2 regions of the Paenibacillus sp. FSL K6-1217 genome follow, and region 2 is predicted to be linked to the other one. Evidence: riboswitches for the same ligand, from Rfam matches in the RefSeq annotation. Region 2 holds a riboswitch; the other holds the start of a gene.
What was found. Region 2 has a riboswitch for cobalamin ahead of MHH28_RS27245 (S-layer homology domain-containing protein). Riboswitches for the same ligand answer to the same signal wherever they lie in the genome.
Positions count from the first base shown of each region.

Region 1: another riboswitch for cobalamin. It lies ahead of MHH28_RS25065 (anaerobic ribonucleoside triphosphate reductase); the one in region 2 lies ahead of MHH28_RS27245 (S-layer homology domain-containing protein).

Region 1 is NZ_CP150271.1:5,667,967-5,676,047, reverse strand. It holds gene MHH28_RS25080 (hypothetical protein) at 1-925, opposite strand, end outside; tRNA gene MHH28_RS25075 (tRNA-Thr) at 1,074-1,145, opposite strand; gene MHH28_RS25070 (MTH1187 family thiamine-binding protein) at 1,319-1,624, opposite strand; cobalamin riboswitch at 1,965-2,196, shown strand; gene MHH28_RS25065 (anaerobic ribonucleoside triphosphate reductase) at 2,535-4,520, shown strand; gene nrdG (anaerobic ribonucleoside-triphosphate reductase activating protein) at 4,517-5,044, shown strand; gene ssuE (NADPH-dependent FMN reductase) at 5,232-5,801, opposite strand; gene serS (serine--tRNA ligase) at 6,210-7,505, shown strand; gene MHH28_RS25045 (S-layer homology domain-containing protein) at 7,759-8,081, shown strand, end outside.
Region 2 is NZ_CP150271.1:6,177,736-6,185,816, forward strand. It holds gene MHH28_RS27240 (hypothetical protein) at 1-1,359, shown strand, start outside; cobalamin riboswitch at 2,163-2,361, shown strand; gene MHH28_RS27245 (S-layer homology domain-containing protein) at 2,555-4,717, shown strand; gene MHH28_RS27250 (DUF4430 domain-containing protein) at 5,137-6,045, shown strand; gene MHH28_RS27255 (energy-coupling factor transporter transmembrane component T) at 6,042-6,986, shown strand; gene MHH28_RS27260 (ABC transporter ATP-binding protein) at 6,902-8,081, shown strand, end outside.

The DNA of each region.
Region 1 (8,081 bases), 510 kb from region 2:
TTTCCATGCCATCCATCCCAATAGGTGAACGCCCGTCGAAATACTCAATCCTTAGCACAGCCTCAGAAGGGGGACTGTTCCTCTTCAAAGTCCTAGCCGCTTCCAGCTGACGGCGGGAGGTTCGTGCAGGACCGATAATTATATTCCACAAAACGATACACAGGGAGGGGATGAAGAAGCAGAGCACCGCCAACCAACCACTGGAGGTCTTGACATAGACGGCAAAAAAGAGGGCTGCGGATAGAATCGCAAGCAACCAGATGTAGAGCTCCTGCCGCCATTTGGACTGGCGCATCCCGGATGCTGGAGGAATGGACTGTGCTGGCTGAATATCGGCAGCTTGCTCCGGTTGAGCTGCCGTTCGTTCCCTCCATGGCAAATGCTCCCCATTCAGCATATAAAAGTTATCAGCTGCTCCCTGCCAGACCTTCTCCTGCGAGGGATGCGGCGACTGCCAGAGGGTAACGTATTCTTGAATGTCTCTCAGATAGAGGGCGGGATCGCCCGTGAACGAGAAATATTGCGAAAGCTCCAGATGAATAACGGCAGCAGAATAACGCTGTACATGGGTCGATAAGGTTTCCAGCCACTCCTGTACAGGAGTGGCAAGCGCCGGGAAACGGGCCAGCGTGCCCGGTAAACTCAGGCGCAACTGCTCTGCAGCATCCGCCCATGGAATCTGCCATTGGAAGGCCTCGGAAAAATGTTCCCACTCCACCAAATCCTCCACATCCGGTTGGCCCATATGGGGTTGAATCTTGCTCCAAGCTTGCATTAGCTGCCTGCTATAGCGCTGGAACTGGTCTTGGCTGACCAGACAAAACCATACTGGAGCGAGAAAATTATTCGTCTCGAAAGCTGTATTCTCATAATCAATTAAATCTGAATCGGCACTGGTAACAATCAGGAATGTCCGGTTTCCCATATAAGATCTTTGCCTCCTAGCATCCAACCATAGGCTCCCCACTTTACTTAACTAAAGGTTAGAAGAATGGCAGATGTTGATGCTTGCATAGAAAAAAGGCGCAGTTCCAAAAAACCGGAAACCCGCGCCACTATCGACTTCACAAATATGCTGGTGAAGGGAATTGAACCCCCGGCCTACGCATTACGAGTGCGTTGCTCTACCCCTGAGCTACACCAGCCTACAGACCTCTGTGTCTGCCAAACAAAAAATATTATAACTCTTCCAGCGGAAAACGCAACCCCTTTTTCCGCTGGTTGCTGTATACCCAGCCCAGATCAAACTCAGCCAGCATATGCCCGGCAGGAATCTGCTCCTTATCGGTTGATTCTGATAAGATACTATAAGTGGTTACTATCCTTGCAGCTTGCGCTCCACGGATTCCAGCTTGCTGCGGCTGGTGGAGGGCTTGTCGCGCCGGTCATCGATTTTGAGCGAGGTTGAGACTCTCTGCGCCCCGGCGGTGAACGGCGACTCATGCAGCGCTTCTACCGCAGCCAGAATCCGCGTTACCGGTCCTTCAATAATCGTTCCCATAGAAGTAAGCTCATAGGTTATGCCCTCCACCGTCTCCAGCACGCGCTGCATCTCGGCCACATAGCTGCTGAGACTGGTGCTGCCTGTGCCAACCGGAATAACGGTCACTTCGCCAATTGCCATCGTAATCACCCTCCTGATTGTCTGATCTGCCTGCCCCTTGCTTATCCTCTTATTGTACCGCTTCGGCAGGCTTCCCACAAATCTCCTGCCCACCCCGTTATTTTCTTACTATTCGTTACAAAGATTACGAGGATTAGACGCACTCTATTTATGGATTCTTTGTGGCGTATTTTCGGAGAATTTATGAATCATTTCGGCCAAATCGATAGGAAAGTTGTGGATTACCTGTGGACTAACTGTGGATCAGCTGTGAGTAAAAGCGCGGAACCCGCTCCCCGTGCGGGATTGCAAAAAATCATTTACAAACACAATATATTGCGGTAGCTTTAATGAATAACAACAAAATATAGTAGAAACAGGTGTTTCACTCTCTCAATAGAGAGGAGACTTAATAGGGAAGCGCGGTGCAAAACCGCTGCGGTCCCGCCACTGTAACCGGATGCTCCCCGGGCTAGCTGCCCCAGGGCGGCATTCTCCGGCTAACTGCCACTAAGGGGCTGAATACGCCCCCCGGGAAGGCGCCGGAGGAGTTGCCGGAAGCCAGGAGACCTGCCTGTTTCGCGGCACCGCTTAGACTCCTGCGAGGAACAGGGGAGGTGTCCGTATGCGGCCTGCAATAGCAGAGTCAGCCTCCCGTCAATCGGGCCAGAGGCTGCCGATACCTGAGGACGATCGGTGATTACCTTCAGGTATCGGCTCTGCGGAATATACCAGAACGGGCTTCAGCTATTCGCCCCTTGTCTGCTCGTATATTCCACCCAGACCACAGGCAAATTTCCGCTTCCCGGATCTTTGCATCCTGCATTCGGGCATTTCCGGCCTTCCCGGCCGGAGGTGCTTTTTTAATGATGTCCTGACCGTTCTATATTACATATCACGCTTACAATACCCGAGAGGAGAGAGTTATATAATGACGCTGCTGGAGAAACGTTATAACGAAGGACAAGCTGCACAAGAGGTTCTATTAGAAGAGGTCATTCATCTGGGACGGGATATTATCGACAGCCGGGATCTGGATCTGCTGCGCGAGAATGCCAACCTGAACGGGGAGAGCTTCTCCGGCAAAATGAGTAAGTTCGGCAGTGAATATTCCAAATGGTACGCCCGCAACTTCACCATGCCGCCGCAGCTGGTACAGGCTACCCTGGATAATGTCGTCTATGTACATGACCTGGATCAATATGCTATCGGAACCACGAACTGCATCTTCATTCCGTTTGAACGGCTTCTCCGTGAAGGCTTCAACACCGGCAACGGCAGCGTACGGCCTCCCAACTCGATTATGACGGCGATGTCGCTGGTGGCGATTATTTTCCAGTCACAGCAAAATGCGCAATACGGCGGCGTATCCGCCAACAAGCTGGATTATGACCTGGCCCCTTATGTGACCAAATCCTTCTCCAAGCTCTTCCGCAAAGGACTGGAGTATTTCGAGGAAAATGCAGAAGTGTCTGAGCTTGGGGAGATTACGATGAGCCGCAGCGATCTGGCTGAGCAGTATCCGCGCGCCTTCCGTTTTGCCCTGAAGGAGACGCAGAGCGAGACCCTGCAGGCCGCAGAGAGTATGGTACATAACCTGAATACGATGTCCAGCCGCTCCGGCGGACAGATTCCTTTTACCAGCATCAACTACGGCACCTGTACCTCCCCGGAGGGCCAGCTTGTGATCAGCTCGCTCCTGACGGCCACCATGAACGGACTGGGCAGCGGGGAGACACCGGTGTTCCCGATTCAGATCTTCAAATGTAAGCAAGGCATCAACCAGCAGCCGGGCGACCCTAACTATGAACTGTTCCTGAAGGCGGCTGAGTGCTCTGCACGCAGACTCTATCCGAACTTCGCCAATCTGGATGCTCCGCTGAACATGCAATATTATGATCCGGCTGACCCGGATACCGAATTCGCTACAATGGGCTGCCGTACCCGTGTGCTCGGCGACCGCTTCGGACGCAACCACTGCTCCGGCAAAGGCAACCTGTCCTTCAATACGCTCAACCTGGTGCGTCTTGGACTGGCCCATGGTACAGTAACCGGCCGCCGACTGGCCGCTGACGAAGAAGGATTCTTCGACGACCTGAATCATTATATGGATATTGCGCTCGACGGTCTCCTGCACCGCTTCCGTATTCAGGCTGCCCAGAAGGCCAAAGCCTCCGATTTCATGATGCGCGAAGGCGTGTGGGAAGGCGGCGAGCAGCTTGCCCCCGATGACAGCGTAGGCGAACTGCTGAAGCACGGCAGCCTGTCGCTGGGCTTCATCGGCATGGCGGAATGCATGAAAGCCATGTACGGCAAGCACCATGGCGAAGACATGGATATCCACGCCAAGGCTGTAGCCATCGTCCGCCACATGCGTGAATATTGCGACCGTAAGAGCGAGGAGCTTAACCTCAACATCACCTTGTTCGCAACGCCCGCCGAGGGTCTTTCCGGCAAGTTCACCAAGATCGACCGCAAGGTGCTAGGCTCTATCCCTGGGGTAACCGACCGGGAATACTATACGAACTCGTTCCATATTCCGGTCTATCATGAGCTGAGCGCTGCCAAGAAGATCAGCCTGGAAGCGCCGTTCCATGAATACTGCAACGCCGGAGCGATCTCTTATGTCGAGCTGAACGGCAATGCCCGGAGCAATCCGTCAGCCTTCGTCAAAATCATCAAATACGCGCTGGAGCAGGACATCAGCTACTTCAGCATTAACCATCCGATTGACCGCTGCTCCGGCTGCGGCTATGAAGGGGTCATCGGCACGAATTGCCCGACCTGCAATGCCCATGAGGATACCACCCATATCCGCCGTCTGCGCCGGGTTACCGGGTATCTGACCGGTGACTATCAGACCCGCTTCAATGCTGCCAAGCAAGCCGAAGTCCGGGACCGTGTTAAGCATCTATGAACATTTGCGGCTATTACCCGGAGTCGATCAATGAAGGGGAAGGCCTGCGGGCCGTCCTCTTCTTCAGCGGCTGCCGCCACCGCTGCCCCGGCTGCTTCAACCCGAAGACCTGGAACTTTAACTACGGGGAGGTCTTCACCCCGGAGCGGCGGCGGGAGATTATAGAAGAGATTGCAGGCAATCCGCTGCTGGACGGCTTGACGCTGGCGGGCGGGGACCCTTTTTTCTCGGCTGGGGAGGCTGCAGACTTCATTCACGAGCTGCGCGCCGAGCTGCCGGGCTTCCCGGTCTGGATCTATACGGGCTATACGTACGAGGAGCTTACGGCTTCCCCGGGCTCTGCGGAATGGAATCTGCTGGCCTTGTGCCAGGTCGTGATCGACGGACGGTTCGTCGAAGAGCTCAAAGACCTTACCCTCTCCTACCGGGGCAGCAGCAACCAGCGGATCATCGATATTCCGGCGAGTCTGGCGGGAGATAGGGTCGTTCTGTGGGAGCCGGAGCTGAGCTTTCAAGGGGTATAAAATTCATACAAGTGGAAACGGCATTGCCGTCCTTTTAAAGGATGGTACCATTTCAGCGAGAAATAGAAGGATAAGTTATCGTGTGAAACATATAAATTCTTTTATTTTACAAAAAGGCACTACTCCCGCATTCGGGTAGAGTAGTGCCTTTTGATTGTACCGGGCAGATGGAGGCAGCAGCCTAACGTTATTCTACGGCTGTTGATTGCCCTGCCTTACGTGCCACCTTATGCTCCGTCTCTTCCGCCAGCTCCTCCAGCACGCTGTTCAGGCGCAGCTTGAGTTCTTCCGCCAGCTCGACCACGCCCTGGTCGTTACGCACGGCCTGCGAGTCTACCGCGTAGACGCCGCCAAGAATGTAGCGGGCGCCAAGCACCGACAGCACCGGCTTCAGCGCATAGTCAATCGCCAGCAAGTGCGCGAGACTTCCGCCCATGAAGAGCGGCAGCACGATTTTGCCGGCCAGCCCTTTTTGCGGCACCAGATCCAGGAAGGTCTTCAGCACTCCGGTATAGGAGGCCTTATACACCGGGCTGACTACGATTACCGCATCGGCTTCCGCCACAAGCCCGTTCGCCTTGACGATGGCTTCACTCTCGAACTTGGTGTGAATCAGATCCTCCGCCGGAAGCTCCGCCACATTGATCCGCTCCACTTCATACCCGCGCTCCCGCAGGGCACTCTCTGCATACTCAATCACGGCATTAATCCGTGAGACCAGGGAGGGTGTTCCGTTAATTACGACTATTTTGGCCATTTCCGCACCTCTTCCGTCCGCATAATAAGATAAACCGGGCTGCTTCGCCGGGCATCAATACTTTAAATTAGTAATAATCCTAGCAGAGTACAAGGAATATTGTCAAACCCCTCTTATGCTTGCAAACCGCTGCCGCTCTGGTTATAATGAACGTCAAACCTATATCCCGACCAGGCCAACGACCGGCATCCAACCGCGAGGCGTCTGCGACCGGAGCAGATTCCTGTTCCCTAAGTTTACCGGGTTTCGCCCGTTACCGCGAAGACCAAAGAGGGCCTGATTCCGCGCTGCATAGCTGCTATAACGCGAATGAGGTCAACCTGGGTGGCACCGCGAGCTGACGCTCCTCGTCCCATGGATGAGGGCGTTTTTTGCGTTTTTTTACCCAAACTTAAGGAGCGGATGCAGATGCTGGATATGAATTGGATCAGGGAGAATGAGGACATTGTACGGAAGACGGCCGAGTGGAAAAGATTGAAGTTCCCCCTCGAGGAACTTCTGGAGTGGGATGACCGGCGGCGGCTGGCCCGCCGGGAGACGGAGCAGCGCCGCGCGGAGCGCAATGCGCTGACGAAGGAAGTGGAGCGCCTGCTGCGCGGGGGCGACGTTTCGGGGGGCGAGCTGGCCAAGGAGCAGGTGCGGGTGATCAACGGCCAGCTGACTCTGCTGGAGGCGGAGCTGCTGGAGGCAGAACGCCGCTGCGGAGAGCTGCTGCTGCTTGCGCCGAATCCCGTGTCGGCGGATACGCCGATCGGACCGGATAACAGCGCGAATGTGGAGCTGCGGCGGCATGGCGCGCCGCCGGTCTTCGGGTTCCGCGCACGGGACCATGTCGAGCTCGGAGAGCTGCACGACATGATGGACCTTCCGCGCGGCGTCAAGGCAGGCGGACCCCGCAGCTATGTGCTGAAGGGGACCGGGGTGCTCCTGCACCTCGCCGTGCAGCGGCTGGCCCTGGATGTACTGATGCAGCGCGGCTTCACCGCGATGGACGTGCCCGTGATCGTCCGCCCGGAGGCGCTGGAGCGGACCGGGTTTTTCCCCGGCGGCCGGGATCAGACCTACGAGCTGACGGGCGAGAAGCGCTGGCTGGCCGGGACCTCGGAGGTGTCGCTGGTCTCGTTGTACAGCGATGAGATCCTGGAGCTGGATCAGCCGCTGCGGCTGGCCGGGATGTCGGCCTGCTTCCGCCGCGAAGTCGGCTCGGCCGGCCGCGATGTGCGCGGACTCTACCGCGTCCACCAGTTCTCGAAGATTGAGCAGGTGGTCATGTGCCGCAGCGATGCTGCAGAATCGGAGCAGATGCTTCAGGAGATTCTCGGCAATGCCGAGCATATTCTTCAACTGCTGGAACTGCCTTACCGGGTAGTCGCCGTCTGTAGCGGGGACATGGCGATGAAGACCCACAAGCAGTATGACATCGAGACCTGGATGCCTGGCAGAGAGGCCTACGGGGAGACCCATTCGGCTTCCAACCTGCTCGACTTCCAGGCCCGCCGCTCGGGCATCCGTTACCGTGATGAAGACGGACGGCTGCAGTACTGCCATACCCTGAACAACACGGCGGTAGCCACGCCACGCATCCTGATCCCGCTGCTGGAGAACCACCAGCAGGAGGACGGATCGATCTATATTCCGCAGGCGCTGCGGCCTTATATGGGCGGGGCGGAGCGGATTGAAGCCAGAAGTCTCCCAGCGGAATAACTCTATACGGATCATCAAACAGCCATTCCTTGTTACTTGGGGACATGGCTGTTTGTCTAGCGTTTCTACTAAATAAATCTGCTATTTTTGTTTCTATGAATGAAATCCTCTTAATTTATGTTGAATTGGTCTTAATTTAATATATATTTATATGAAGCAACCCTTTATTTAACAATTAAATGGTAGAATAATGGGGAGTGTCTATCATAGTTTTGAGAGGAGTGGGTTTAGGATAATGTTTATTTCTCACAGTATGCGAAGATGGCTGTCTGCAGGACTATCCGTGCTGATGCTGCTCGGACTGGTAACGCCTGCCGGACAAAGTGCTCAGGCAACAGCGGATAACAGTAATATTGTAATCTCACAAGTCTACGGGGGCGGCGGCAACGGCGGCGCTCAATACAAAAACGACTTCATTGAATTATACAATCCCACGGAGCAGCCGGTTGATCTGACCGGATGGAAGGTGCGTTATGCCAGTGCCACAGGCGGTTTTGGCTCCAACGTTACCGCGCTGAATGGAACGATTCAGCCAGGCGGTTATTTCCTTATTCAACAAATGGCCGGAGATAACGG
Region 2 (8,081 bases):
CTGCTGGGAGCGCGGTGGCTGAAGGAATCGCGGAGCCTGGAGCCGTTCGACCGGCTGCCGCTGGCCTTCTATCATAGCAGTGAACGTGAAGGCGGACCGCTGGATTACGATGCACTGCTGGATCTGGTGGCCCGTAAGGCTGGCAATGACAAGGAACTGGTCTACCGGTTCCTGGACTGGTCGCAGCATAGCTGGCTGTTCGCAAGCTCCGGCAAGAAGCTGTGGCCGAATTACAAGCGGGCCGTGCTGCGGTATTTCCTGAAGAGCGACCGCGAGGCGTTCAAGAACCGGGAATTCCGCAAAACCCATCTCGAGACAGCAACGCCTGCTATGCAGACTGTCTACAATGAAGCCCGCGCCCAGCTGGCTTCGCCGCTGGCGCGGTGGGTCAGCCGCAGCCGATTTCAAATCCTGATCTCAGGGAGCATCCTCGGGATCATTCTAATTGCGGCTGTCATCCTTATCAGCCAGCTTGGGGGGCGCGGTAAGGATATAGCCGCGCCGGTATCCAGCCCCAGCCCGCTTCCGGCAGTGACCGGAGAGGCCGCTGGAGCAGCCCCGGTCTCGGTCCGGCTTATCGGCGGTGACGCCGGAACCGGAGGAGATGCGGGGACTGGCGGGAACAGCGGCGGTGATGAGGGAACTGGCGGGAACAGCGGCGGTGATGAGGGAACTGGCGGGAACACGGAAGGCGGGACAGCGGGTAAGAACAACGGCGTGAAGCTGTTGTTCAGCTTCACCGACGCCGTAGAATGCTCCGCCTTCAAGCCGGAGCGGATCGGCGTGGAGTCCGGCAGCGGCGTTACGGACTACGAGGTTAAGGCAACGGTTAACAGTTGCCAGATTAGTGCAGGCGCCGGAGCGGACGGCGGTGCGAAGGGTGAGGGCGGCGCCGGAGTTGACGGCGGCGCGAAGATTGAAGGCGGCGCCGGAGCGGACGGCGGTGCGAAGGTTGAAGGCGGCGCCGGAGCGGACGGCGGTGCGAAGGTTGAAAGCGGCGCCGGAGCGGACGGCGGCGCGAAGGGTGAAGGCGGCGCCGGGGCGGACGGCGGCACGAAGGTTGAAGGCGGCGCCGGAGTTGACGGCGGCGCGAAGATTGAAGGCGGCGCCGGAGCGGACGGCGGCGCGGACAAGGGAGCCACCACCTCTCCGGCGGCGGCGGGGACTCCGTCACGCGTACACGAGGTGACGGTGGAGCTCGCAGCGGGCGCGAAGCTGGCGGCAGGTGATATGATCACCGCCGGACGCTACACGCTGAAGCTGCATGCAGACCCGGGCAGCGTCCCGGACGCTACCGCTACAGCGGCGCCTAGTGCGGAGCCATCCGCTTCCGCAAGCCCGGAAGCGGACGCGGAGTAAAGCCGCGGGGATAAGCGGACAGGCTGTCAGGCTTTCGTTCAAAGCGAACCTCCAGAGACAGGTGTATTCTGTACAACTAAAAACAGTGAAAAGCAAGACAAACCTCTCCCAACTGTATTCTATACAACTAAATTCGCACGAATAGGCGAAAACCCGTGTATAGAAGCATTTTAATTGCACGAAATACAGCTAAAAGGACATTTGCCAGTACATCAGACGGTTTAGTTGTACAGATTACATTTAAGCATACCGTTTGCACCTTAATCGGGGCATGCCATCCCTCAGCAAGCCACGGGTTAGTGCGCGGGTGTCGGTAAGCTACTCAACTGAACTTTATTTCGCTCTATTGCACTTTGTACACTAGAATCAGGTATATCGAGCTTGATATGGCGTTCTGTTGCATTTGGTACATTAGATTGTCCGGATTTGGCCTGGCTGAGGAGGAATTGGCGCAATCAATGGTATGAAATGCAATAGAATGCGTTTCCGGCTGCTTTTATACTAATTCTGATGTACATAATACAATCGGTCTTCTGCCAACGTCTCATAGGTGAGTCGATATGTCGAATAGCAGCAGAAGTGTGACTCCATAGTCCTGAATAGCAACATGTGCCGGGGAGCGGGTGTGTGCTGTTCAGGATTTTTTGGTGCGGGCTGGGCAGGGCCTGAGGTTAAGGTTAGCTGAGCTGTAATAGAAATAGCTTGTCTATAGACATACAGGGGAATAGTAGATATGATTGGTTCAGAATATTAAAATTTAATAAGCTTTGGGAAAAGGTGCGGATTTCCTTGGAGGCCTGGCGCTATCGCCATCAGATGCTGGCAGAGCTATGTCTAGGAGAGAAATCTGCTTAAAAGGGAAGCCCGGTGCAAGTCCGGCGCGGTCCCGCCACTGTAAATACGGAGCGACTCCTGAGAAGCCACTGTCTGTTCACTGGATGGGAAGGCAGGGGAAGCGGTGAAGTATGAGCCAGGAGACCTGCCTTTTTCGTTGTTGTTCCTATTCTTCGGGGGTAAGAATGTGGAAGCAGATGCTGAGGTCGACGAGAGCTGCAGGTATGAGAGCAATCACTCACTTCAGCCGCCCTGTGCCCGATTCTTCCCCGGCCGCCCTGCACAGGGCGGTCTTTAGGTTGCCGCGTGATTTGCGGAGGAAGCAGGATTCATCCATTCTATTTCAGGAAAGAGGTTAGTTATGAAGAACCATTCTTTATCATCCCGGCTCGCACGGCTGGGGCTTACTGTTATTATGCTGTTCGCTATGCTGGGAGCAGCCGTGGCCCCGGCAGGACAAGCTGCTGCACAGACAGACGGAGCTTCCGCACCAGCGGTAGCTGCTCTGCCCGCAGGTACGGCGGCCAGCGTAACCGATGCAGTCTATGCCACTGCCGAGTTAATACTGAAGAACGGAGTCCAGTCGGACTGGCAGGCCATTGGCCTTGCACAAGCGGGCTATAAGGTTCCTGCCAGCTATCTGAAGGCGCTTGAGGGCAAGGTAGCCGAGGCTAAGGGTGTTTTGGCCAGAGCTACGGACTATGCCCGGACCACGCTTGCCGTCAAGGCACTCGGCGGTGATCCGGCGAATGTGGCAGGCTATAACCTGATCGAGAAGCTGTACAATAACGATAAAATCACCGGCCAGACGCTGAATAATCCGGTCTATGCACTGCTGGCTCTGGATTCCGGCAGCTATACAATCCCGGCAAATGCGAAATGGACACCGGCCAAGCTGCTGGCTGAGATTCTGGCCAAGCAGAACCCGGATGGCGGCTTCACCCTGACTACGGGTGCGAGTGATCCGGATATGACCGCGATGGTGCTGACTGCACTGGCCGGACACCAGAAGGAAGCGGCAGTGAATGCTGCCGGTCAGCGGGCGGCAGCCTGGCTGGCTAAGGCACAGGACAAGAACGGCGGATATGGCGACAGCAGCGAGAGTGTAGCACAGGCTATCATTGCGCTGTCTTCCTTTGGCATTGATCCGGCGGGAGCGGAATATACCAAAGGCCAGATCAACCTGGTCAGCAAGCTGCTGAGCTTCAGCGCAGCAGGCGGCGGGTTCGCCCACACCGCAGGCGGCAGCTCGAATCCGCTCTCCACGGAGCAGGCGCTGGAGGCTTTGGTAGCGTACAAGCTGCTCGGTACAGGCGGTAAGCTCTTTGACTTCAGCAGCACCCCTGTAAAAAATCCTCAAGTGAATGTCTCGGTAACGATTGAAGGTCCGAATGCAACCTTGGCTGAAGGCAGCGTCTACGCTGGAAATGTGCTTAAGGCACTGGAAAAGACAGCAGCGGCCAAGCGCCTGGCCCTGGTCAATGAAGCAGGCAACTATGTGACGGGGATCGGCGGCGTGAGCGCGGGCGCTTTTGGCGGATATGACGGCTGGATGTATGTAGTCGCCCGCGGCGGAGCATGGATCTATCCAAGTGTAGGCATGGGCGAGTTCGCGCTGGAGGAGAATGACCGCATCGTAGTCTATTATGGCGGAGACAACACGCAGGTGGTAGATTCCATAACCGTTACTCCTGCGCAGCCGCAGCCAAAGCAAGATCTGAAGGTGCAGGTGAACCAGAAGAAGTGGGTATGGAATGAAGCTACCTTCACCTCCGATCCGGTAACCTCACCGGCAGCAGGCGTACAAGTGACCGTAGGGGGCAAAACGGCAGTTACAGATGCCGCAGGCCTGGCGGTTGTTGCCGGCGGTCTGCCAGCCAATAAATATACCTTGACGGTTACGGGCTATCTGAAGGATAAAACCCCGGCAATCGTCCGTCATACGGCCCCGGTAACGGTGGCTTCTGCTGCGGCGGACCGTCCGGCTTTTGGCGATGTGAAGTCGATCTCGCCTTGGGCGCTGGAGTCGGTATACACGGCATATGACCGTAAGCTGATGAATGGTGTGAGTAAGGGCAGTCTGGTATTTGCACCGAAAAAGAATATTACCCGCGCTGAATTTGCAGCGCTGCTGCTGCGCTTAACCGGCAACGAGCCGTCTGCGGCGGCTTCCGCTGCGGCCTTCAGTGATGTTAAGGCCGATGCATGGTATTATGGAACAGTGAACCGGGCGAAGGAACTGGGAATCATCAGCGGCGTGACGGGCAAGACGTTCAAACCGGACGGCCTGGTGACCCGGCAGGATATGGCTGTGATGATGGTCAGAGCTTTTAAGCTGGATGCGGCATCAGCCGGAGCCGGAGCAGGGAAGTTCAGCGATGAAGACCAGATTAGTGACTATGCCTTGTCTGCTGTCCGCACGGTGACAGGACTTGGATATATGAGCGGCACCGGCGGCGCCTTCGAGCCTTCTGCGGTTGTAACCCGTGAGATGGCCGCTGCTGTGGCGGTTAGATTGCCTTAGCTCTTAGTTCATAGTTGAGCAGGAAGCAGACTATATGCTGGAGCCGACGATAAGTGGATCAATGACAGCTAATTTGTTGGAATTTGCTGCGGATCGGGAGCTAGTTGGATAAACTACACTTATTCAAGCCCGAAGCTGCATAGTGTTGAGGTACGGGCAGAATTAAGTGTCATTAATCCAACTACATTCTGTGCAGCTGCGTAATACGGATGATTAAGTGTAGAAAATCCAACTAACGTACCAGCTCGGCTGAGCAGTTGTGAGTATAGGATTGCCATGCGTTGTTTGGCTCGTTGTACGGGCGAATTTGCTTGAAATTCGTTTAGATATGTGTTGAAAAGTAAGCTTAGGTGTATGGAGGAACGGGGAACAGGCTGACTGCCCCCGTTCTTTTCCCTTTTTGTGGAGGTGTGCAGGTAATGTTCAATCTATGCAAAACAAGCCGGGGAAGGCTGGCTCCGCTGCTTCTCCTGCTGATGGTATTGCTGCTCCCCGGCTGCTCTTCTTCGCAGCCGGAGCAGGCAGACGGCGGCCCGCAGCCGTCCGCCGGAACCCAGGCCGCGCAGACGCCGCGGCCTGGAGACGAAGCGGCTCCGCAGCCGGGAGCCGCTGAGGGCACTGCGATACCTTCCGCCACGGCGGAAGGTATCGCAGCTCCGGCGTCGCCAGGCGCAGCCGCGACGCAGCCTCCGGCGGGCGCAAGCGAGCCCGCCGCGCATGCCCCGGCGTCGCCAGGCGCAGCCGCGACGCAGCCTCCGGCGGGCACGGGCAAGCCCGCCGCGCGTGCATCGGCGTCGCCGGGCGCAGCCGCGACGCAGCCTCCGGCGGGCACGGGCAAGCCCGCCGCGCATGCCCCGGCGTCGCCGGGCACAGCCGCGACGCAGCCCCCGGCGGGCACGGGCAAGCCCGCCGCGCAGTCTCCGGCGGCCACAGCTAAGCCGCCTGCTGCCAAGCCGCATCCGGCGGCCACACCCAAGCCGGACAACGTGGTCACCCTCTCCATTACCGGAGATGAGGAGCATGGTGTGATTCTGGCCGCTGCCCCGTATGAGTTTGTGAAGGGCGAGAGTGTGCTGGAGCTGCTGAAGCGGATTACGCGGGGGCAGAAGATCCAGATGGAATATCAGGGCAGCAAGACGTTTGCTTATGTGGAAGGTATAGATAATTTGTACGAGAATGATCACGGGTCAGAGAGCGGCTGGATGTATAAGGTGAATGGAGAGTTTCCATCCAAGGCTGCGGGCAGCTGGATTGTAGAGCCGGGGGATACCATCGAGTGGCTGTATACGCTTGATCTCGGCAAAGACCTGGGGGCCAAAGCGCCATGAGCAGCGGCTTCCGTTCCATGCATCCTGTAGTAGCCCTGCTGTATTATGCAGGACTGCTGCTGTTCGCACTGCTGGTCTTCCATCCGTTATTTCTGGCTACGGAGATAGCCGGACTGCTGGCACTTCTGCTGCTGCAGGGCCAAGGGCGGCTGCTTGTGAGCGGCTTGCCTTTTATACTGCTGATGGCAGCTTCGGTGGCTTTGCTGAACCCGCTGTTCTCGCATAGAGGGGCGCATATTCTGTTCTACTGGCTGGATCAGCCCATTACACTGGAAGCTGTACTGTACGGACTGATGATGATGACCATGCTGCTTACCATTTTTATCTGGTTTGTATCCTATAATTACACGGTAACTACAGATAAATTCATGTATTTATTCGCGGGGGTTGCACCGAGAACGGCACTGCTGACGCTGATGGCCATCCGGTTCGTGCCGCTATTCCAGCGGCGTCTGCGCCAGATTACGCTGATCCAGCGTCTGCGCGGGGTGGATACCGGCACGGGAAGCCTTAAGACAAGAATGACAGACGGCATGACGCTGCTCAAAGTGCTGCTGACCTGGTCGCTGGAGGAAGCCCTGCAGACAGGGGATTCCATGACAGCTCGCGGTTACGGCAGCACCAGACGCAGCACCTATACGATATACAAGGCGGATCTGCAGGATAAGCTCGTTATGCTGCTGTTAACCGTTAGCGGTGTGGTTACACTGCTGTTCTGGGTGCAGGGCTACGGCAAGCTGGAGATCTATCCCCGGATGAGACGAATGGAATTCGGCTGGCAGGAGGCCGTAATGTACGGCAGCTTCTGCCTGTTCGTGCTGATTCCTGCGGGACTGGAAGGAAAGGAGAAATGGTTATGGAGATCCTCAAAGCACAACACGTATCCTTCCGATACCCTGAAGAAGACAGGGACACGCTCCATGAGCTATCGTTCATCATAAAAGAGGGGGAATTCGTCGTACTGTGCGGACCGTCCGGCAGCGGCAAAACCACCCTGCTGCGCCATCTGAAGCGGGAGCTTGCCCCGGTAGGTTCGATCAGCGGAAGCTTAACCTACAAAGGGCAGCCTCTGTCCGGGCTTCCGGCAGCGGTGGCCGCGGGAGAGATCGGGATGGTCTTCCAGAACCCGGATGCACAGATTGTCATGGATACGGTCTGGCATGAGCTGGCTTTCTCCATGGAGAATCTGGGGATACCGCCTGCTGTCATGCGGACCCGGCTGGCGGAGATCTGCGGCTTGTTCGGGCTGGAGCCGCTGCTCTACCGGCCGGTCCACGAGCTGTCAGGCGGACAAAAGCAGCTCCTGAACCTGGCCTCGGTGCTGCTGCTCCAGCCCAGAGTGCTGCTGCTTGATGAACCCACCTCCCAGCTTGATCCGGTTGCTGCGCGGGAATTCATTATGGCGCTGCAGCGGCTCAATGAGGAGATGGCGGTCACGGTGATTATCAGCGAACATAGGCTGGAGGAGGTGCTGCCGCTGGCTGACCGCGTGCTGATGCTGGAAGGCGGCAGGCTGCTTGCGGATGCCGCCCCCCGCCTGTTCGCCCGGCAGGCCGGCAGCGGAGCCCTGAGCCCGGCTGGGCGTTACCTGCCGGCCGCCTCGCGCCTCTATTTGTCGCTGTCGCCGGAAGCGCATTCGGCTGCGCCGGAGAATATTCCGCTGACCGTGCGCGAAGGCAGACGCTGGCTGCATTCTTTGCAAGCGTCTACGGCCGCTGCGACCGATTCCTGTCCCGCCGCAGGGGCGGATTCACCTGAATTGCCCGCCGGAGTGTCGTCCGTGAAGACCTCCTCAGAAGGACTCCAAGCTGCCGGAGCTGAGCCTCTGCTCACCTGCCGTGAAGTGAGCTTCCGCTATGAGAAGGAGAGCCGGGAGGTCCTGAAGAAGCTCTCGCTGACACTTAAGCAGGGGGAGTTCCTGGCAGTCATGGGCGGGAATGGTGCGGGCAAGTCCACGCTGCTGCATGTGCTGAACGGGCTGATGAAGCCGCAGCGCGGCAAAACTGAGCTGGCCAAGGGCAAGACAACCGGCCTGC